Regions from separate parts of the Marinomonas sp. GJ51-14 genome, predicted to be linked through region 2. Evidence: riboswitches for the same ligand, from Rfam matches in the RefSeq annotation. Region 2 holds a riboswitch; the other holds the start of a gene.
The links. Region 2 has a riboswitch for FMN ahead of AC0L3Y_RS05005 (DMT family transporter). Riboswitches for the same ligand answer to the same signal wherever they lie in the genome.
Positions count from the first base shown of each region.

Region 1: it holds a riboswitch for FMN, as region 2 does, so the genes downstream of both, AC0L3Y_RS11350 (6,7-dimethyl-8-ribityllumazine synthase) here and AC0L3Y_RS05005 (DMT family transporter) in region 2, are expected to answer to the same signal.

Region 1 is NZ_CM147879.1:2,345,430-2,356,266, forward strand. Features, by position in the region: gene AC0L3Y_RS11295 (sodium:solute symporter family protein) at 1-142, opposite strand, end outside; gene AC0L3Y_RS11300 (DUF4212 domain-containing protein) at 148-408, opposite strand; partial or broken gene AC0L3Y_RS11305 (DUF6500 family protein) at 566-757, shown strand; gene AC0L3Y_RS11310 (VOC family protein) at 800-1,207, shown strand; gene AC0L3Y_RS11315 (GNAT family N-acetyltransferase) at 1,207-1,674, shown strand; gene AC0L3Y_RS11320 (MOSC domain-containing protein) at 1,772-2,230, shown strand; gene AC0L3Y_RS11325 (aminotransferase class V-fold PLP-dependent enzyme) at 2,333-4,045, opposite strand; gene AC0L3Y_RS11330 (Lrp/AsnC ligand binding domain-containing protein) at 4,093-4,296, opposite strand; gene AC0L3Y_RS11335 (Lrp/AsnC family transcriptional regulator) at 4,289-4,558, opposite strand; gene AC0L3Y_RS11340 (methyl-accepting chemotaxis protein) at 4,813-6,309, opposite strand; gene AC0L3Y_RS11345 (protein kinase) at 6,560-7,801, shown strand; gene AC0L3Y_RS11350 (6,7-dimethyl-8-ribityllumazine synthase) at 7,904-8,392, opposite strand; FMN riboswitch at 8,512-8,690, opposite strand; gene AC0L3Y_RS11355 (MliC family protein) at 8,981-9,346, shown strand; gene cobJ (precorrin-3B C(17)-methyltransferase) at 9,467-10,243, shown strand; gene cobM (precorrin-4 C(11)-methyltransferase) at 10,276-10,837, shown strand, end outside.
Region 2 is NZ_CM147879.1:1,011,085-1,021,921, reverse strand. Features, by position in the region: gene AC0L3Y_RS05035 (ABC transporter substrate-binding protein) at 1-445, opposite strand, end outside; gene AC0L3Y_RS05030 (LacI family DNA-binding transcriptional regulator) at 630-1,661, opposite strand; gene AC0L3Y_RS05025 (DUF1272 domain-containing protein) at 1,888-2,121, shown strand; gene AC0L3Y_RS05020 (hypothetical protein) at 2,253-2,747, shown strand; gene AC0L3Y_RS05015 (ATP-grasp domain-containing protein) at 2,786-3,592, opposite strand; gene rarD (EamA family transporter RarD) at 3,808-4,707, opposite strand; FMN riboswitch at 4,863-5,038, shown strand; gene AC0L3Y_RS05005 (DMT family transporter) at 5,188-6,123, shown strand; gene AC0L3Y_RS05000 (hypothetical protein) at 6,344-6,769, shown strand; gene AC0L3Y_RS04995 (MFS transporter) at 6,766-7,584, shown strand; gene AC0L3Y_RS04990 (FAD-dependent oxidoreductase) at 7,816-9,966, shown strand; gene AC0L3Y_RS04985 (DUF547 domain-containing protein) at 9,971-10,774, shown strand; gene AC0L3Y_RS04980 (LysR family transcriptional regulator) at 10,798-10,837, opposite strand, start outside.

The DNA of each region.
Region 1 (10,837 bases), 1.3 Mb from region 2:
CCATACCGTTTAATACAGGATGAACACCGCCACCGGCAACATAGAATTCTTTTGTTGAGCCAGCTCGAGCCCAAAATGCAATACCGAAATAAAGCGCGAATGAGCCACCGACGAAAAGTAAATTAATAGTAAACTGATCCATACGTCTTACTCCTGAAGGCCAAATTCTTCATCAAGTTTGTTCATTCTCCAAGCGTAGAAGAAAGTCAAAATGATGAATACGAGGATAGAACCTTGCTGAGCAAACCAGAAGCCTAGATCAGCACCTCCAATCATAATGCCCGAGAGCATAGGACGAAGTATGATGGCACAGCCATAAGAGGCTAGCGCCCAAACTACTAGGCTGCCTAGAATCAGCCTTAAGTTTGCTTGCCAGTATTTTTCTGCATTATTGTTATGATCTGACATTGTAGATCTCCTTATAATTATTTTTATTTGCACTATCTAATCTATCAGGGGTTTGTTGAATAAGAAGTCAGACTTTAGTCGCATAAAGGTTTTATTTATCATAATGATGCCGCACAGGGTTCAAGCGTAAATTAAGACAAAAAAAGAGAAAAAATGTATGAATTTAAGAATTAGGGAAAAGATTCTGTCGGTATGCACAGAAAAAATAAAACAAAAAGGTGATGGGGTTCAGGTTTCTTTTTATGCTTTTTTTGCGAATAAAAATGATGACCCGGCGGCTCTTATGGAAATTGCTCGTTGGTGGATTGAAGAACATGAGCTAAATCACTTTGAGAAAGCCACAAAAATTCATTCTATGATAACGGCATTAGGCGAACAATTGATGCCTCAAATGACCAGTGTAAATGGTTTTAACCATTTGACCTTAAGTGTCAGCAACCTTGATGTGTCATATGTGTTTTATTGTGATTTTCTTGGCTTTAAAGGTGAAGTCCGTTGGCGTACTGGTGCTTATTTGTCTTATGGTAATTGCTGGCTTTGTCTATCTCTTGGTGAGACAAAGCCGAGTCAGGATTATACTCATTTTGCCTTTACTTTTGATGCCCCGACGATTTTGGCTATCACTCAAAAAGCTCGCTTTTTGAAAATAAAGAACTGGCAAGAAAATACCAGTGAAGGTGACTCATTTTATATAGAGGACCCTGACGGGCACAAATTAGAGTTGCATTCAGGCTCATTACAAACTCGTCTTGAATCCTTAAGAACAGCACCTTATGACGAATTGATATGGTTATCATAATGAGCTCAGTTTCAAATGATTTTTGGGTAATTCGACAAATCACAGCTGAAGAGACTCTACCTATTCGCCATTGTGTCCTGTGGCCAAATAAGACCATGGATGAATGCCGTGTAGAAGGAGATGAAAGTGGTGAGCACTTTGGTATGTTTATCGAGGGTAAGTTAATTTGCGTGGCGTCGATTTTTATTCAAGAGCTTTCTAATGCCAGGCTTTTAAGTAATAAACAACGAATTGCACGATTGCGTAAATTTGCAACGATAGAGGAATATCAAGGTAAAGGTATTGGGAGTTTTGTTTTAAAGCATATAATAGATGTATTGCAGCAACAGAGTGTTGGTATGCTTTGGTGTGATGCTCGGGAAAATGCTATGACACTTTATCAACGTTTTGGCATGAGAGCAGAAGGTGAGCGATTTTTTAAAGGTGATATTCCTTATCAAAAAATGGCCGTCAAGTTACCTGTCTAGCTTTTTAAAGACGCTATGATAAGCATAGTACCTGATATAGAAAGTCCCTAATAGATAGACTCGAGATAAGAAAGAACAGTGCCTTAGGAGGCCATAGTTGATTCAAGCGATTTATGTGGCAAAAAAATCTAAGCAACCTCAGGTTGGTATAGAAGCCGTTAAAGTAGACGCCGGCAAAGGTATTGTAGGCGACAGAAACTATGGAAAACGTAGTGAGGCTGGTCAGAATATTACTTTTGTTGAAAGTGAAGCTATTGCTGCGTTTAATGCGAATTTTGGACAAAGCATTAGCCAATCATCTACTCGACGTAATATCGTCACCCAAAGCGTGCGACTGAATCAGTTGGTCGGACAAGAATTTTCGATTGGTGATGTTCGCTTTTATGGTGTTGAGTTATGTGAGCCTTGTGGTGCACTGGGGCGAGCTCTGTCGAATGATTCGTTAACATCGACCCAAGTTGTGAAGGCTTGGATGCGGACAGGTGGGTTAAGAGCCAATGTCTTAAGTACAGGAATATTACGTGTCGGCATGCAGTTTAATTTATTAACAAACTAATCTTTATGCTTTGTTTTTTTAGAAAGAAAAAAGAAAGCGCCAAACTATTTGTTAGCGCTTTCTAAACCTTCCTTTTATTGTCATTCTTTAGAGTCTTTCCCTTTAAAGAAGATCCTGAACCAATACAAAGCGTTTAAGGTCATTAAACTCATCGTTAAAAGGTTGCTTTTGAGTTGCGTATTGGCCTTCTTGGCAACGCTGAACAACTTTCAACGCTTCCGCTAAATAAGCACTTTTGCTGTCTGTGTTTTTACTGTCTAGAGAACCATTTTCTAGATTACGATCTTCTTCTTTTTTGTCTAACGACTTCCAGAGCAATTCAGTCAATGACATTGGCGTTGAGCTGTTTCCTTGGAAGCGCCATAAATCGGTACTTTGATCGTAAGCATAAAAAGGTAATAGGGCTAAACCATGTTGAGCAACAAAGTCGATGGCATCCAAAATAAAATTGGCTTCTGAGTCTTCTAGAAAGTAATTCAAATTGAATCGAACCCAGCCTGGCTTCACCAATTTTTCGCCTTGCTTAATGGCCTCTTGAATGCGTTTCGACTCTTGCTCATTGATGTTTAGCAATTGATGTCCGTATGGACCAGCGCAAGAGCAACCACCGCGAACCTGAATACCAAACAAATCATTGAGTAGGGCGGTAACAAAACCATGATGCAAATAGCTTTGCTGTAAAGAGTTGCGTTCCGTTTTAATTCGAAATGCCGTAATAGATAAACGACTCGCTTCTTGATGGCCTAAACGCTCAATTAGCGGATTCTTACGCCATCTGTTGTCTATCATCTCAGTCAGTTCATGTTCACGTTTTTCAATAGCATCGGTTCCCACTGCTTGTTTAAGTTGGAACACCAATCCCGCACGAATGGATTCAACGATTCCCGGTGTACCGCCTTCTTCCCGACGTTCGCCTATTGGCAAAAATGTATGATCATTGGGCGTGACAAAAGACACCGTTCCACCACCAACAAGACTTGGTTTTGGGTTTTCGATAATAGCTTTTTTGACGACTAAGACCCCCGGTGTACCTGGGCCGCCGATGAGTTTATGCGTTGAAAAGAATATCGCGTCTTTGGCAAATTTCGGATCAGTTTCAGGGTTCATGTCTAATTCAACATAAGGTGCCGCAGCGGCAAAATCCCAAAACGAGAGAGCATTATAACGATGTAAAAGTTCTGTGATAGCATCTTGGTTACATAGAATACCAGTAACGTTTGAAGCCGCACTAAAGCTACCAATGAGGCGTTTTCCTTGATTGGCTTTAAGTTGCAGCTCTAAATCATTAAGGCAAACGTCACCCTCTTTTGATTCCGTAATTCGAATGACTTTAACATTCAATTCTCGCCAAGGTAATTCGTTAGAGTGATGCTCGTAGGGGCCAATTAAAACGCAAACATTAGATTGCTCTGTAGGTGAGAGTTGGGGTAAACCTAATTGTGTAATAAGTGTATTGATTGCGCTGGTGGCGCCACTGCCACAGAACATGACTAAGTCTTCACTACAGGCATTCACCGCTGAGCGGATTTGCTCTCGTGCTTGTTCTCGAAACGTCGTGGTTTGTTGACCTGTCGCATTGGCTTCTGTATGAGTATTGGCGTAAAGCGGAAGAACATATTGACGAATAGCGTCTTCAATAAAATCTACGCTACGACCAGACGCTGTGTAGTCTGCATAAGTTAATAGTCTTGGTCCAAATGGCGTGGTTATTTGACTGTCTTTACCAATAATACCTTGACGAATACGAGTGATTAGATTGTCTTGATTAGTATGGTTTGTGCCTGTTCCAATTTTTGTAAGCGTTGCCGTTGGCATGTGATGTCCTTTTTAGCACCTGCCATAGCAAACAAAATGTCTAGTATTTACCTTGCAGGTAAAGGTAACTCCGTGGTCCATTTAATCTGTTCCATAGCGAAGTTAGACGTTACGTCTGTTAAAGCAGTTGCGCTGATTAAGCGTTTATAAAATTTGTCATAAGAGGGAATGTCTTTTACTAATACTCGCAGCAAATAATCGTATTCACCCGCCATGCGATAAAATTCCACTACTTCTGGGAATTCAGCCACAATGCCGCGCAAATTCAATGGCCCAGTTTGCGTCATGTTGATTAGTTTTTACCTGTACAAAAACCGATACGCCAAGCCCTAATTTATCCGCGTCTAGCAAAGCGACTCGACGCTTGATGAATCCGGCTTTTTCGAGTTTCTGAACACGTCTCCAACAAGGTGTTTTAGATAAACCAACTTGGTGAGCCATTGCTTCTGTTGAGATACTATCATTGCCTTGAATTAAGGCAAGTAGTTGCAAATCTATGTTGTCTAAGTGCATTTTGTTCTCTATTTATTGGTTTTTGTAGGAAAAAAATTCAAATTTTTGTTTTTTTGTTTGTTTTATATCAGTTGATTCCTCGTTTAGCAAAGAAAGAGGAATAAGGGTTTAAAAAAACGTCGAAAAATTTTAAAAAAATAGTGGAAAAAGATTAAATTAGTGTGGTGAATGGTACTAAGGTGTGAGCTGACCATATTCCAAGTGAGGTGATTTAATATGGTCAGCTATGCAGTGATGCGTTGTTTAAAGTTCAGTTATATTTTGAACGAAGCTGCTTTTTCCTCGTACTCTTGAGTTACTTTATAAATATCATTACTGCTCTGCATTAGCTCTTCCATTAGTTCAGATAAAAGCTGAATTGCTTGTGCATTATCGCTGATTTTTTCACTGATTAGAGCGACAACTTTATCTTGTTCTAACGTACTTTCTGCAACAGTCTGGCTGTTTAAAGCAATATTGCTCACATCCTCAGACCTTTTACGTAAACCGTTAGAGATATTTAAAGCGTGTTCAACATTGATATTGGTACGTTTTTGACCAGATTCCATGGAACTAACCGTTTTATCAACGCTGATGTTTAAACGTTCAAGAACTTTTTCTATGTCATCTGTGGATTCGCTGGAACGTTGTGCAAGGGTTCGAACTTCATCAGCAACAACCGCAAACCCTCGTCCTGTCTCTCCTGCTCTTGCTGCTTCAATTGCTGCGTTTAGAGCTAACAAATTAGTTTGTTCTGAAATACTGCGAATAGATTGTAGTAGTTGAGTAATGGCTTCGACTTCGGAGGTTAACGCCTGAAGAGAATCGGATATTGATGTAGTATCTTCTGCCAGTAACTCCATATCTTGCATGATAGTGAGCGCCTGTTGTCTATCATTGATGGTGTCTTTTTCTAATTCGCGAACAATTTCAGCAGATTGTAGACTGCTTTCTGATACAGACTTCATTGACTGGGACACTTCTTCAGTGGCTGATGCTGTATCTAAAGATCGGTGTTTACTTTCTTCTACACTGGTGCTGGCTTTATCAGTAATACGGTTTATTTGAGTACTTGAATTAACCAGAACTTTTGCAATTTTTTGGTAATCACCAAATAAAGAAGATAATTTCTCTAGTAGTCTATTTAAAGCAACTTCGGCATTTGAAGATGGCTTTTCAATACGAATAGATAAATCATTTTTATTCGAAATTTGCTCAATTGCTTCAGCGATCTTAACGTTCGCTGAAGACTCTTTTGTCATTAGGTGGGCCATGTAAATAAGTACACCGGCTTCTGCAATGGCAAACACACAATGGACGATCATAATGCCCATATTGTGGTGTCCAGAAAATACCATAATAGGCATCTCACCTATATGAACGCCTGCCATTTGAACATACATAAAACCAATGTGATAAAGCGCTGTGGTGACAAGGGCTGCAATAATTGGTTGCCATTTTTGATAAATAAGAAATACAGCCATTGAAGCAAAGATGTGAAAATGCATTTCAACTAACCCTAATTGACTCTGAATTAGGAATGAAGAAACAAACATCATCAAGATGCCGGCCAAAATAGAAAAAGTCAGCTTTCCTTTAAATAAACTATAAATTGCTTGAGTAGCGATAATCAAAAATACAGAAGCAATTAGAGTAAAAGAAAAAAGTTGTTCTCCTATAAGTCCGCTGAGTAGTAATACTGGAGCTTGGGCTAATAAGGCTCTGTATACAAATAAGTCGTTTTTTAAAGTGCGCTGTTTTAGCTGTGTCATGATCATTCCATTTGAGAAGTGGGGGCTTGTTAGGTTTATATTTGATGCTTAGAATAAAACTCTTTAAAAATAAACGCTTTAACAAAAATTAACAAAAAAACATTATATATTTTGATCGAATATTAACCAAGCTTATTTTGGGCGTTTTTTTATCTTTTTGTTCTATGTTGGTGCGAAAAAATAAGCAGAGTTACTTTTAATGGGGATGAGCAGGGTATAATGGCTCATCTTTTATATAATGAGTTTAATTTTGCAGACTTTAGAACAACTTAATAATGGCAAATTACATGGCATTATTCGCCTACAATTGTCCGAAAATCTAACCACCTTTCCTGATGCTATTTTTGACCTTGCTGATAGTTTAGAGATCTTAGACTTGTCGAATAATCATTTGAGCCAGTTGCCGGATGACCTTCATAGACTGAAAAAGCTTCGGATTATATTTTGTTCAAATAATCGTTTTACAGAATTGCCGAGTGTTTTGGGTAAATGTGAAAACCTAGAAATGATTGGCTTTAAAACCAATCAAATTACGCATGTTTCTTCAGAATCATTACCAGACCAAACTCGTTGGTTGATTTTGACCGATAATCAGATTGAAGCATTACCAGATGACTTTGGTCGATTAACTCGTTTGCAAAAACTGGCCTTAGCTGGAAATCGTTTAACGTCTCTCCCTATGTCTATAGTTAATTGTCAGAAGCTCGAACTGATTCGACTTTCAGCCAATAGATTGACCGCTTTCCCTAATCAACTGTTAGGGCTGCCTCGTTTGGCTTGGCTCGCGTTTTCAGGGAATCCATTTTGCGCCAGCCGAGATCCACATAATGAATTTAAAACGGTAGTCTTTCGTGATCTCGCTTTACATCAAGTATTAGGACAGGGCGCCTCCGGTGTTATTTCTTTAGCAACTTGGAAACATAATGAATTTAATTTTCCAACAGAAGTTGCTGTAAAGGTTTTTAAAGGCGAAGTCACCAGTGACGGTTATCCAGAAGATGAATTGGATGCTTGTCTAGCGGTTGGTCGTCATGACAACTTAGTGATGCCATTAGCAAAAGTAGAGGAGACAGATTGTTCTGCTTTGGTGATGGGGTTAATTCCAGCTCATTATACTAACCTAGGAATGCCGCCGAGTTTGGTGTCTTGCACACGAGATACCTTTACGGATGGTTTGTCTTTTTCAATCGAAAAAATTGCTCATATTATTAAGCAAGTTGATAATTTAGTTGCGCACTTTTGTCTGCGAAAAGTCAGTCACGGTGATTTGTATGCACACAATGTATTGATTAGTGAAGAAGGTCATGTTTTGTTCGGTGACTTTGGTGCAGCATCGAAATACGGAAATCTATCAGTAGAGCAGCAACAAGGTATTGAGAAGATAGAGCAGAGAGCACTTGGTTTCTTTATTGATGACATGCTGAGTTTGTGCGAAGAAAAGGATAAGGAGAACTCTATTTTTAAAGTCTTAGAGTCTCGTCGTCTACGTTAAAAGTTAGTTGGAAAACGGTTAAAAGTTGGTCAAAAAAAATGCCCGTTCTTCGAAAGAGGAGCGGGCATTTCCATTTCAAAACGCATTATCAAAAGATAAGGTTTATAAAGCTTTCGCGCTTTCAGTCAAGCGAATCGCTTGGTCGCATGCGTTTGCAAGCTCGGCGCCTTTTTTAACGAAGTGGCGGCTAAAATAGTCTTTGTGCTCGTCATGTTCATGGAAGTTATGCGGAGTCAGTACAGCGGTTAAAACCGGTACTTCCGTTTCCAATTGAACTTGCATAAGTGCATTGCAGACAGTTTGAGCAACAAAGTCGTGACGATAAATACCGCCATCCACAACCAATGCGCTGCCAGCAATCGCAGCGTATTTACCACTTTTTGCTAATAGCTTTGCTTGCAAAGGTATTTCATAAGCACCGGGTACAGGAATGACATCAATTAACGATGCATCGTAACCGCGAGAAACCAATTCACTTTTAAAGCTGTTAACGCAATTTAATACAATCTCTTCGTGCCAAGTAGCATGAAGGATTGCTATGCGTTTTGTTGCAGGTGTGAAATCAATGTGATTCGTTGAGCTCTGATTCATTTTAAAATCCTATAAATATAAGGTGAATCAGGGCGAACGGGCAGGCAAATACACCATATTTATATGGTATACCTTTATACGATGTCGTAAGAATGCGACTCCGTTATAGGTCTTGTCTGACACGCTCTCTATCATCCGGACTGTAACCGTCGGCTCTGGAGTCACACCAGATCTGCTGACCCTTTAATATTAAGTTTCTAGATATTAGAAACGCTTAAAGGCGCTCGCGGGCTTAGACTTTACATTAGGTTCAGTCTTTACCGCCGGTGGGGAATTTCACCCCGCCCCGAGAACGAAATCGGAATTATCCGATGAGGCAAATATACTTGCTTTTATAATTGACTGTCAAAGCGTTATGAGTGTTGAAATGTGGCCTTTTTAAGGAAACTTTACAAATAGCAAACACAGTGGCCTTTTACGTAACAAAAAGTAACTAATTCAGTGGTTTTTTGTGTAGAGGATGGAAACATGACCGATATAGTATGTATGTAGTCTATGTGCTTGATTCAAGTATACATATTATTTAGATGTTCAATGTCATCTTGAAGCTCAATAGCGTTGGATATAATTAGGATGGAGTCTCATACAATGAAGGTCAAAATATTACCTTTTAAAAAACTACTTATCATTTCTTCGATTGTTGGAATTACGGCTTGTACTTCGGCCAATAAAGATGATTTTTTTGAAGAAAAAATATATGAAATAGATGATGTTGTACAAACAAACTCAGCTGTTTATTCATGTGATACCAATCCTCTTGGTATCTTTTTTCATGCAGAACAAGCGCATATAAGTTGGAAAGATAAAACCTATAAACTGAACCATGCAGTAAGTGCATCAGGGGCTTTTTACCTTGGGGAAGGCATCTCTTTCTGGATTCACGATAACGAGGCTGAGTTAGAGCTAAATAGTATGGAAAAAACTACTTGTCGTTTGGTGCGTGTCGATTCTTAATCTATTTTTACCTGAACATATCTCACGTTAAAACTTGGCGTTTTCATCACGTCGAACTGGCAATCCGTGTACAATGCAGCCATTCGCGTTGCATAACGCCAGACTGAATGTAGAGATAGAATGAGTAAGTTATTTGTAATGGGTATGGGGCCCGGTGATTTAGGTTTGGTTGCACCCAATGCAACTAAAGCATTAGCTGTCTGCAGTGATTGGGTAGCCTATGGTTATTATTTAGAATTACTAGGTGAATTGAGCGAAGATAAAACCTTCCACGATTTACCGTTAGGGGAAGAAATAGGTCGAGCACGTTTGGCCTTGTCACTTGCGGCAGAAGGTAAAACAACCGCGCTTATTTCCAGTGGTGATATTGGTATTTACGCCATGGCGACCTTGGTCTTTGAATTGCTCGATTTACAGTTACAAGGCAAAGAGAACCACCCTGAATGGCTGGATGTTGATATTGAAGTGATCCCCGGTATTTCTGCAATGCAGGCTGGAGCCAGCCGAGTTGGCGCTATGTTAGGCCACGATTTCTGTACTATCTCATTATCTGATCTATTAACCCCATGGGAAACCATAGATAAGCGTTTGCATGCTTGTGGGGCGGGTGATTTTGTCGTGTCTTTTTATAATCCAGTTTCCAAAAAACGCGATTGGCAGCTGAATCACGCACGTGATGTCTTGCTACAGTATCGTCCAGCTAGCACGCCTGTGATGATTGGTCGTCAACTAACCAGACCAGAAGAAGACATTACCTTTACCACGTTAGGCCAATTAGATGCCAAAGATGTTGATATGTTTACTATGGTAAGTGTGGGTAACTCGGATTCTAAGCACATTGTAAATGGTGAAAAACACTGGATTTACACACCTCGTGGTTATTCGAAAAAACTCTAATATCTTTTTTAATACTTTAAGAGTGGAGATAAATGACAGTTTATTTTATTGGAGCAGGACCAGGCGATCCAGACCTAATGACGGTCAAAGCCGTTAAGATAATGGAGCGTTGCCCCATCATTTTGTACGCAGGTTCTTTGATTCCGACTGAAGTAATCGACAGTGTTCGTAGTACTGCTGAAGCAATTTACGATACTGCCGAAATGAACCTTGATGAAACCACGGCAGTGATTGAAAAAGCGGCTAAAGAAGGCAAAGATGTTGCCCGTCTACAGTGTGGTGATCCTGCTTTATATGGTGCAATCGGCGAACAAATTCGCCGATTGGAAGCGTTCGACATCGATTACGAAGTCATTCCCGGTGTGAGTGCGGTTGCCGCTTCGGCGGCCATGTTGAAAAAAGAACTAACACTTTCGGGTGTTTCGCAAACCGTCATTATGACCCGTTATGAAGGTAAAACACCGTTTCCTGAACGTGAACGTTTGCCTGCTTTGGCACAAAGTGGTGCAACCTTGGCGATTCACTTAGGTGTGACTCGTATTCATAAAATTGTTGAAGAATTACTGCCTCATTATGGCGAAGATTGCCCTGTTG
Region 2 (10,837 bases):
GTGCTGGTAGACCTTTGGATTTGAGAATATCTTCATTGTAGCCAAAACCTAATGCACCAGCGTAAATACCAACAGTACGGTAGCCGGAGACTTTGGCTTGATTTTGCGCCCAGTCACGCAGATCGGACAATGTTTTAGGTTTGTACGCTTGAGTTAGTTTTTCTTCGGCAGCTTGAAGGTGCGGATCACCTGTACCACCCCACCAAATGTCAATTTTTGGGTTTTTCGCTTCAGCCCGTAATTGTGCATAGGCTTCGCCGGCACTTTTACGAATAAGCGAGACATCAATACCTGTTTCTGCTTCAAAGCTTGTTTCCATCAAGCTACACCAATCTGTATCTGTGGAACAAAGAACATTTAGCTTACCTTTGGCCATAGCGGGTGTGGCAGTGAATGTCGCCATTGTCGCTAAAGCAAGGCTAAGGATATAGGGAGAGTTTTTCATTTTTATATTGCCTCCTGATGTTTTTTTAATAGTTGTGCATACGTATGAACAACAAAATAAGCATACTAGGCAAATTTCAATAACGAAAGGTAAATTTCAAAATAAATCAAAACGAAATAAAAATTCTATTGTTATCAATAGGTAACAATACTTGAATAGTTAGTAATGAATAATCTTGTTTCTTTTATTCGTTTGTTTTGGGTTTGATTAAGGTGGATCGATAGATTAGTTCTGCTGAAATCGTTTGTTTATTCGGGATAGAAGTCGGATATTTCAATCGATTTAGCAAAGTTTGAACCGCTGCTTTTGCTATCTCCGTCGAAGGCTGTCTAATGGTTGTCAAATCATAGGCTTTAAACCGAGCTAAGGCTATATCATCACAGCCAATAATACCGATAGACTCTAGATGTTCCGTGCTTACAAGTTGTTTGGCGGCATCTAAAAAACCACAAGCCAGGTGATCCATGCAGAAAAATAGGCCATCTACGTGCTCGTCTGATGAGGTTAATATGTGTTCTGCAACCTGATAGCCACCATCGTAATCACCAACTTCACACAAGATCTCATTGGCTTGAATTAGACCTTTTTGAATATAAGGCTGTAGGTAGGCTAAAAAACCATTAGCACGCATTACACTGCTAAAACTCGGTTGTTTAGCTCGCACAACGGCAAGGTGTGTTTTACCTGATTGAATTAGTGCTTCAGCAGCCATGGAGCCTGCTTTCTTATTGTCTAAATTGACAATATCAGCTTCGTCAGAGTGCTCAGTTCGATTAACTAACACCACCGGTGTACCGTGTTTGATAAAGGCTTTACCAATATTTTCGCTTGGTGTGCCTGAAGTGATAATGACACCGCTGAGCTGATATTGAATAAGTCCATGCAGGTCTTCATCTATGGTTTCTCGATTCGATACGTCCATTACCATGGGACGAAGTCCGCAGTTTTGCACTTCAATGATTAACTTATGTAGAAACTCAGAGCGGAATGGATCTTCTAACCCCGCGGTAACAAGACCAACTAGATCACTACGTTTCTTAATCATGGTCTGCGCAGCTTTATTGACCTGATAGCCAAGCTGCTCAGCCGCCGCAAAAACACGCAGGCGTGTCGGTTCCGAGATTCGACTATTTGGGTCAAAACTTCGTGATACGGTTGATTGCGAAACGCCAGCTAAAGTGGCGACATCGGCAGAAGTGGCATGACGCTTGTTCATTATTATTTTGCTCTAATAATTGTTAAATAACATCTTTTCAGACTGTTTGAAGAGTTTACATTACATTAGATAGCATGTTTGTAACCTTCAACTCACTGATGACTTTATAGTTCAGTATAAAGTACTTTAGGTAAAAAATGTTTTTACAATGAATTACCTAATGATGTTTTCCAATGGGATTTTTGCTAGATTCAATGGGGTTATTCTAATGATGCTGAGGTAAAACATGTTAGAGCTAAGACCCAACTGTGAGTGTTGTGATAAAGATCTACCGCCTTTTGCTGAAGATGCCATGATATGCAGTTTTGAGTGTACATTTTGTGTAGACTGCGTTGAGATTAGGCAGGATTCCATGTGCCCTAATTGTGGTGGTAATTTTGTCCCCCGCCCCATTAGACCTGAGCAAAAATTAGTCAATAACCCTGCTTCAAATAAACGCGTTACTTCGGACTGCAAATAGAAGTAGATCAATTTTAGTTTTTGTACTTCTATCTTTAGTACTATAGAATTTTGGCGATAGTGATTAGCAATGATTTTTCGTGGGTAACAACTTCATTGAGTTCTAAAAACTTAATCGAGGAGCTTTATTACATGTTTTATTTTGCTGACTACAAAAAAAGAAGGAAAGGGACTTTGAAAATTTATGGACGAATTGCAATGATTGCAGGAGTAACAGGCTCGTCTGTGTTGTCTGCGGCTACTTCGATTAATGAAATCCACTCTTGCTTGGCGTTGACGAATTTCGTTGACTCAAAAATCAGCAGTGCAAGTAATACTTATTCTGAAGAAGAAATAGTACTGATCCACACAGGGCTTAGGCGTTACGGTGATTATCTAGATCGCGAGGTGATTGACCCTAAACTGTTGCAATTTTATGGTGGTAACGAGTCTCAAGCTAAATTAATGAAAAAGCTGTTTAGTCGTCAACAGGCAAGCTTTATTCGATATCTCAGTGATCGTTATTCAGAAGATAAAATCCCCACTGATTACGTTGTCGCCATTAAAGAGTGTTCAATCAAAACCCGTTCTCAAGGTGACGTTGCTCTTGCTCTCAAACAAGCCATCGACACCATGGCTAAACACTAAGCCTTTTTCTACATTCATACTTCACAAGTCGGTAACAGTTAAAACCCGCTTGGCTGATCAATTTGCATGGCTGTAGATAGAAGGTGTTGCTCGTTCAGGTAGTTGAGCAGTTCGGTATTCACATCACTTTGAATGCTCTGAATACCTTGGTTACCAAAAATACGGTTTATCTCGATCACATAAGGCACTGAGCCAACCATGGCAATATCGAATCCCGCATGGTTGATGTCTAATGATTCCGCAATGAAGGTAACGAGGTCTTGGGCTTCCTTTGGAATAAGTGCAATCTCAACTTGTCCACCTTGGCTGACGTTATTATGAAAGCCATTATCAGACTGCAAACGCCAATAACCACTGACGATTTTATTACCAACCCAAATGATCCGCATGTCTCGATCGATGGGCAAGTATTCTTGTACATATAACACATCGGTTTGAGCAATATAATCACGCCATTGACCTAGGGTTTCGATTAAAAACACCCCATTTCCCATGCTGCTTTTAGGGAATTTTGCGACAAAAGGCGACGGCATTTCATCCCATATTTTTTCTGCTTCATACTGTGTATTAGCAGATATAACAGTGTAAGGGTGCTGTAGTGGAACGATAGTGCGAAAGGTTCGAGTCATTTCGATTTTATCATGGCCAATTAGATAAGAAGCCAGACTTGGGAAAATGCGTTTCTTGAGACCACAGGTCAATGCAGTAAGTTGCCAGTATTGTGGGAAGAGAAGCCAATCAGCTTGTTTGATTTCTTCCAAATGATCATACATAGATTCAGGTTTTATGTATCGAACATGGGGTAAATGGAGTGTTCTTAGTGCATCGAAAGAGATGATCTTCATTCTAATATAATCAATGGCTAAACAGGTGGCGATTGTGTGCTTTAGAAAGGGAAAAGGAAACAAATAAATTTCGTCAATAGATATAAAAAAATAAGAGAGCAAATAGCCTGCTCTCTTATTACTAAAAAGGGTCTGTTAATAGACAATTATTCATCACTTGGGGCGTGTTTAAGAAAGAGGCCAAGTCAGTGTTACTAATTGAACTTGAAAGATTTTTAAGAGAATGCGCTCTTGGTACGGCTGTTACGCAAACGACGAATTGAATCAACGATCAGCATAGCAAGCGCTGACCAAATAAGCACAAATGTAATAAGCTTTTCTGAACTCAATGGCTCGTTATATAAAAACACAGCTAAGAGAAACATTCCCGTTGGGCCGATATATTGAAAAAATCCTATCGTCACCATACTTACACGATTTGTCGCCGCAGCAAAACACATTAAAGGCACCATGGTAATAGGCCCTGAAGCGATGAGCATCCAGTTTACAGAGGTACTGTTCTCAAGCATGTTGGATGTTGGGGATGTGGCGAGCACAAGATAAAAAAGTGCAAAAGGTAACAATATAGCTGTTTCAATGGCCATTCCAGTGAAGCTATCGACAGCCACTTTTTTACGGGCTAAACCGTAGAAACCAAAACTAGTGGCTAAAACCAACGCAACCCAAGGTAAAGAGCCAAATTGAATGACTTCAAAAACGACGGCGCAAAAGCATAAAGCAACAGCGGCTTTACGTACTCTATCGAGTTTGTCTTTGAAAAAAATCATACCTAATAAAATACTAATTAGTGGGTTGATGTAATAACCCAAACTTGCACTTAACATTTGATTGTTTTGTACTGCCCAAATAAAAGTTCCCCAATTCAGCGCGATGAGAATGGTGGAAATAAGCATAACTAGTAGTGTTTTTGGTGATCTAAGCACCGTTGTTAATGCCTTGGTATAACGTAAAACGAAGATTAATGCGATAACAAGCAGAAAAGACCAAATGACTCGGTGAGAAAGAATTTCTGTTGCAGGTACAAATGACATTTCTTTGAAATAAATTGGTGTAATAGCCCATAAAAGAAATGCAGATAAAGCGTAGAAAGAGCCACTTCGAGATGATGTTTGCATTGAAGCTGTCCTATTCAATGAATATTTATTTTAGATGGTGAGTCTATAGGAATATGTAATGAACAGGCAGAATAAAACAAAACATTCTAAAACTCAGTCTAAATATTGCCTAAACAAAAGGATAAGTTTAAAGTTGCCCGGTGAATTTTACATAAATCGAACTTCGGGGCGGGGCGAAATTCCCCACCGGCGGTAATTTTGACTGGGTAATGCCATCAAAGAGCCCGCGAGCGCTTAATTTTATTTATTTTAGCAATTAATAGAATTAAGGTCAGCAGATCTGGTGAGACTCCAGAGCCGACGGTTAGAGTCCGGATGATAGAAGATCGACCAAGCAGCAAAAAATCATTTCTCTTTATTGAGTGATGGTTATTTTTGTTGGCGCTGCCTATGCGTTTTAGCTTACATACTTTGATAATGTAAGTGTCTTGGTATATTCCTCATCACCCCTGTACATCTTATTTTTTGGAGAAACCAAAGATGGCAGGAACATTCTTTATCATGATCGCGTGCTTCACGTGGGCGCTTGATACTTTAATTCGGTATCCATTATTGGGTGCGGGTTATTCCACGCTACAAATTGTTTTAATCGAACACCTTACCTTAGTGTTATTTGTTAGTCCTATGCTGTGGCGCTATCGTCACGTTTATCGTCATATGTCGATGAATAGTTTTCTCTGCCTGTTCTTTATTGGCGGTGTTGGTTCTGCCGTAGGAACCTTAGCCTTTACGGAAGCCTTTCAATACTTGAACCCAACTGTGGTGATTTTGCTGCAAAAACTGCAGCCTATCGTAGCGATTTTATTGGCGTATTGGTTCCTGAAAGAACGGATCGAAAGTCAGTTTGTCCGCTGGGCGTTGGTGATTCTATCCGGCAGTTTCGTGATGATGTGGCCTGATTTGCGTTTGTTGAGTAACGCCCAATGGCATTACTCAAGTGACAGCATGAGTCTGTTAAAAGGTTATGGCTACACATTAATTGCGGTTATTTCATGGGGGGCTGCGACGGTTTGCGGTAAATACCTTTCCCATCAGAATATGCCAGCGAACGCCATTATGTCAGGTCGTTTTGTAACCGGCTTATTGGTTTTATTGCCTTTGGCAATAGTAAACACAGATAACTTAATGGCGATGAAATCGTTAGATTTAGGTTTGGCTGTTTCAATGGCATTGTTAAGTGGTTTTATTGGAATGTGGTTTTATTACCGAGGGTTACGCACTGTACCAGCTCAAATGGCGACCTTAGCCGAGCTGTCTTTTCCTGTGTTTGCCGCGGCGATCAACTGGTTCTTCTTAGACATGGGATTAACAGGGTATCAAATCATTGGTGGTTTGATGCTAATTTTTGGCAACATAGGTTTGCGTTTAAAAGAGCTAAGAAACAACGACTTAACAACAGTCACTCATCAGTCTTAAATTTCTCATAAAGCAGCCTGATGAAAATTCAGGCTGTTTTTCTTGTTTAAATACGATTCTATATAGTCAGTTCTATACTTGATTTGGATATATTTGAAATTCCTGCACAATTTTGGTGCTTTTTGATTTAGAATAGCGGCTAAAATCTGTCTGAATGGTTAGTTTTTGGTGCATGTCGTCTGTATTGAGAGTGGCTATTCTATTTTATCAAGGACAACCGATGCCAAGTCTCTCTCCAAAGGCGCAATCTACAGAATCTAAAAAACAATTTGTCGAGCCAAAAACCTATTGGTTTGAAGTGGTCTTAATCTGGATTGCTGGTGTTTCTGCTGCCATGCAGTTCGCTAAATTTTCAATTTCTTACGATGCTGTATTAATACATTATCAAGAAGGGCCAACTGCAACAGGCATGGCACTTTCTATTGTTGGTGTGGTTGGGCTGATTTTTGGTGTGTCGGCTGGTGTCTATGCTGGACGAATTGGCTATCGAAAGGTTCTGGTTGGCGCATTGCTGCTTGGTTCTATGTTGTCTTTTATTCAGTCGTTATTACCGCCATTTGAATTGGTTCTGGTGACTCGATTATTGGAAGGTTTTTCTCAGTTGGGTGTGGTTGTCGCCGCTCCAACTATGATTGCTGCAGCTTGAGTGCGAACCGTCACCGTTCGATAACGATGGGCTTGTGGGGCACCTTTTTTGGTGTCGCGTTTGCCATTAGTGGTTTTATTGGAAAATGGATTCTAGTGAATTTTGGTTTAAGTGCTTTGTACTTGAGTCATGCTATTTTGATTGGTTCTATGGCGTTGATCCTCACCGTATTTCTTCATAAAAACAGCTCACTTTTTAATACTGTTAAAGTCGAGGTGCCTGATAAAATTCTGACGCTGTTAGGCAAGATTTACCGTAACCCTCGCATTGTCTTTCCGAGTTTCATTTTTCTATTTTACACCTGTATTTTGGTGTCGATGCTGACGTATATCCCTCGATTTATTCAGGATGAATCGTTAAGAACGACCATGCAGATCTTTTTACCTTTAACCAGTACAGCAGGGTCTTTTATTGCGGGTGCATTATCTCAATACTTTTTTCGACCTCAGCGGGTGGCTTTGATCGCTTATATCGGTGCGGCAATTAGTGCACTGACATTGTTGAATTTCTTAGCGGAACCGACTTTATTCTGTTTTGTCGTCGGTGCGATGATTTTTTGTATCGGTATGCTACCAGGTGCGACCTTGGCCATGATTCCTGTGTTGGCTAGAAATCAAGACGAACAAGCCCAAGGTTATGGCTTGGTTGCCCAATTAGGTAATCTTGGAGCAACGATTGGGCCACCAAGTTTCGCGGCTATGATAACGTTATTTGGAATGAATGGTTTGATCGGTTTGGTATTGGTCTTTTGTTGCTTTGGTGTTGTGTTCAGTCTCCTATGTGCTCGAATTGGTGCAGCTTCAGAGGAGTCTTGAAATTAAATTGTTTTCAGTAGCATAAGCTATTCTTATGCTACTTTTCCCTTCTTTGCTTTATACCTTCCTTATTAATTTCACTTTAAAGTGGATATTTGTTGTAAGAAGTTTGTCCAAACTGCGTCTAATCTTTATATATAGTGCTACTTGAGCATAATGCTCCGTAAACAAAGCACTTTAATAGTATCAAATTCAATCAACTAATTTAGTCGTGGCTTTTGGAGCTTAGTAATGAAGAAAACCGTTTTGTTAATATTAATTGCGGCGGTCATCGTAGGTTTTTTCTACTTTGACTTGCATCAATTGTTAACGTTAGAAGGTCTAAAGTCAGGGTTAGAGACATTCGAAGCGTGGCGTGCTGAAAGCCCTCTACTTATTGGTGGTGCGTTTTTACTCTTGTATGTAATTGTGACTGCCTTATCTTTACCAGGTGCAGCCATCATGACACTAGCAGCTGGAGCTTTGTTTGGTTTGGGCTGGGGTTTGCTAATTGTTTCGTTTGCTAGCAGCATTGGTGCAACCTTGGCTTTTCTTGTTTCTCGTTACTTGCTTCAAGATACTGTGCAAAAACGCTTCGGTGATCGTTTAAAAGCCTTTAACGAAGGGATTGAAAAAGAAGGCGCGTTTTATTTATTCACACTTCGTCTTGTTCCCATTTTCCCTTTCTTTTTAATTAATTTGTTGATGGGGCTGACAACGATTCGCGCCGTGACATTTTATTGGGCGAGCCAGCTAGGTATGTTGGCAGGTACGTTTGTGTTCGTAAATGCGGGTACGCAACTTGGTCAACTAGAAAGCTTATCCGGCATTCTGTCTCCTCCTTTATTACTTTCTTTTGTTTTATTAGGTGTTTTCCCTTTGATAGCTAAAAAATTGATTAACATTATTAAAGCGCGTCGTGTGTATGCAGGTTTTACTAAGCCAAAAACATTTGACCGTAACCTTATCGTTATTGGTGGTGGTGCTGGTGGTTTAGTAAGTGCTTACATTGCTGCCGCTGTAAAAGCTAAGGTGACTCTGATTGAAGCTCATAAAATGGGTGGTGATTGCCTTAACTATGGTTGTATTCCAAGTAAAGCCTTGATCAAAAGTGCGAAAGTTGCACAGCAAATGCGTCACGCTGAAAACTACGGTTTGAACAGCAGTGAACCCACTTTCTCGTTCAAGAAAGTGATGGCTCGGGTTCATGATGTTATTAGCAAAGTTGAGCCACATGACAGCATTGAGCGTTACACAAATCTGGGTGTTGATGTTGTACAAGGTTACGCAAAACTAATAGATCCTTGGACTGTTGAAATCCAATTAAACGAAGGTGGCACGAAGCGCATGACAGCACGCAGTATTGTGTTGGCAACGGGCGCACGTCCATTTGTACCACCGCTACCAGGTTTGGAGGACGTGGGTTACTACACCAGTGACACACTTTGGGAAGAATTCGCAAAATTTGATGCGCCACCAAAACGTCTTGTTGTATTAGGTGGTGGTCCGATTGGTTCTGAGTTAGCACAAAGCTTTGCTCGTCTAGGATCGAATGTGACGCAGGTAGAGCGTGCTGAGCGAATCATGATTCGTGAAGACCAAGAAGTATCAGAATTAGTTCAAGAAAGCATGAGAGCCGATGGCGTAAACATTCTGACTTCTCATAACGCTCTGCGCTGCGAGAAAGATGGTGATGTGAAGCGTTTGATCGTTGAGAAAGATGGCGTAGAAAGCGTCATTGAATTTGATGCATTGCTTTGTGCAGTAGGTCGTCAGGCTCGTCTTGAAGGTTACGGTTTAGAAAATCTAGGTATAGAAACAGATCGTAACATCATCACGAATGATTACCTTGAAACGCTTTTCCCGAATATCTATGCAGCGGGTGATGTTGCAGGGCCTTATCAGTTCACTCATGTTGCTGCTCACCAAGCTTGGTTTGCCGCTGTGAATGCCTTGTTCGGTACATTTAAAAAATTCCGTGCGGACTATCGAGTGATTCCTTGGGCAACCTTTGTTGACCCTGAAGTAGCACGAGTTGGTTTAAGCGAGCAAGATGCGAAGGAACAAGGCATCGAATACGAAATGGTTCGCTACGAATTTGATGAACTAGATCGTGCCATTGCTGACAGTGCAACTAAAGGCTTTGTGAAAGTACTTACTGTTCCTGGTAAAGACAAGATTCTAGGTGTCACCATTGTTGGTGAGCACTCTGGTGACTTATTAGCCGAGTTCGTTCTAGCCATGAAACACGGTTTAGGTTTGAACAAAATCTTAGGCACGATTCACACCTATCCTACTTGGGCAGAATCGAACAAGTACGCCGCTGGCGAATGGAAACGCGCGCACACACCAGAACGTATTTTGAGCTGGTTGGAAAAATACCATACATGGCGTCGAGGTTAAGTAGATGAAGAACTGGCTGATTGTTTTATGTGCTGTATTGGGTTTACAGAGTGTTAGCGCAAATGCCGCTAACACCTTCGATCATTCCGCATGGAATGCGTTATTACAACAGAATGTTCATTTGCTTGAAGGTGGTAAAGCCAGCCAAGTAGATTATCAAGGGTTTGCTGATGATAAAATGTCTCTGGATGCTTATTTAGAAGCCCTAGAAAACATTAGTCAGTCTGAATTTGATGCTTGGCCGAAGGATGACCAGCTGGCATTTTTGATCAATGCTTATAATGCTTGGACAGTGGGGTTGATTCTTACCAAATGGCCTGATTTAAAATCAATCAAAGACCTAGGCAGCTTTTTTAGCTCACCTTGGAGCAAAGAATTTATTCCTTTATTAGGAAAAACGCGTTCTTTGGATGATGTAGAACATACATTGATTCGTGGTTCAGATCGCTACAATGATCCACGTATCCACTTTGCGGTAAACTGCGCCAGTATTGGTTGTCCTGCGTTATCAAACCAAGCCTTTCAAGGTGATAATCTAGATAGCTTGCTAGAGACACAGACAGAACTATTTTTAGCTGACAGCAGCCGTAACCGTTTGAATGGTAAAAAATTAGAATTGTCTTCTATCTTCAAATGGTACCGTGAAGACTTTGAAAAAGGTTGGAAAGGCTACAACTCATTAGAAGCCTTTATCAGTCATTATGCGTCTTTTATGTCGTTACCTGAAAGTGTAAAAACTGCTCTTGATAACAAAAAAGTGGATATCAAGTTCTTGGATTACGATTGGGCTTTGAATAAAAAATCATAAAGGCGGTTTATCAAGTTTCATTCTTACGTGTCATCAGATGAGTTAGAAAAGCATTTCATCATT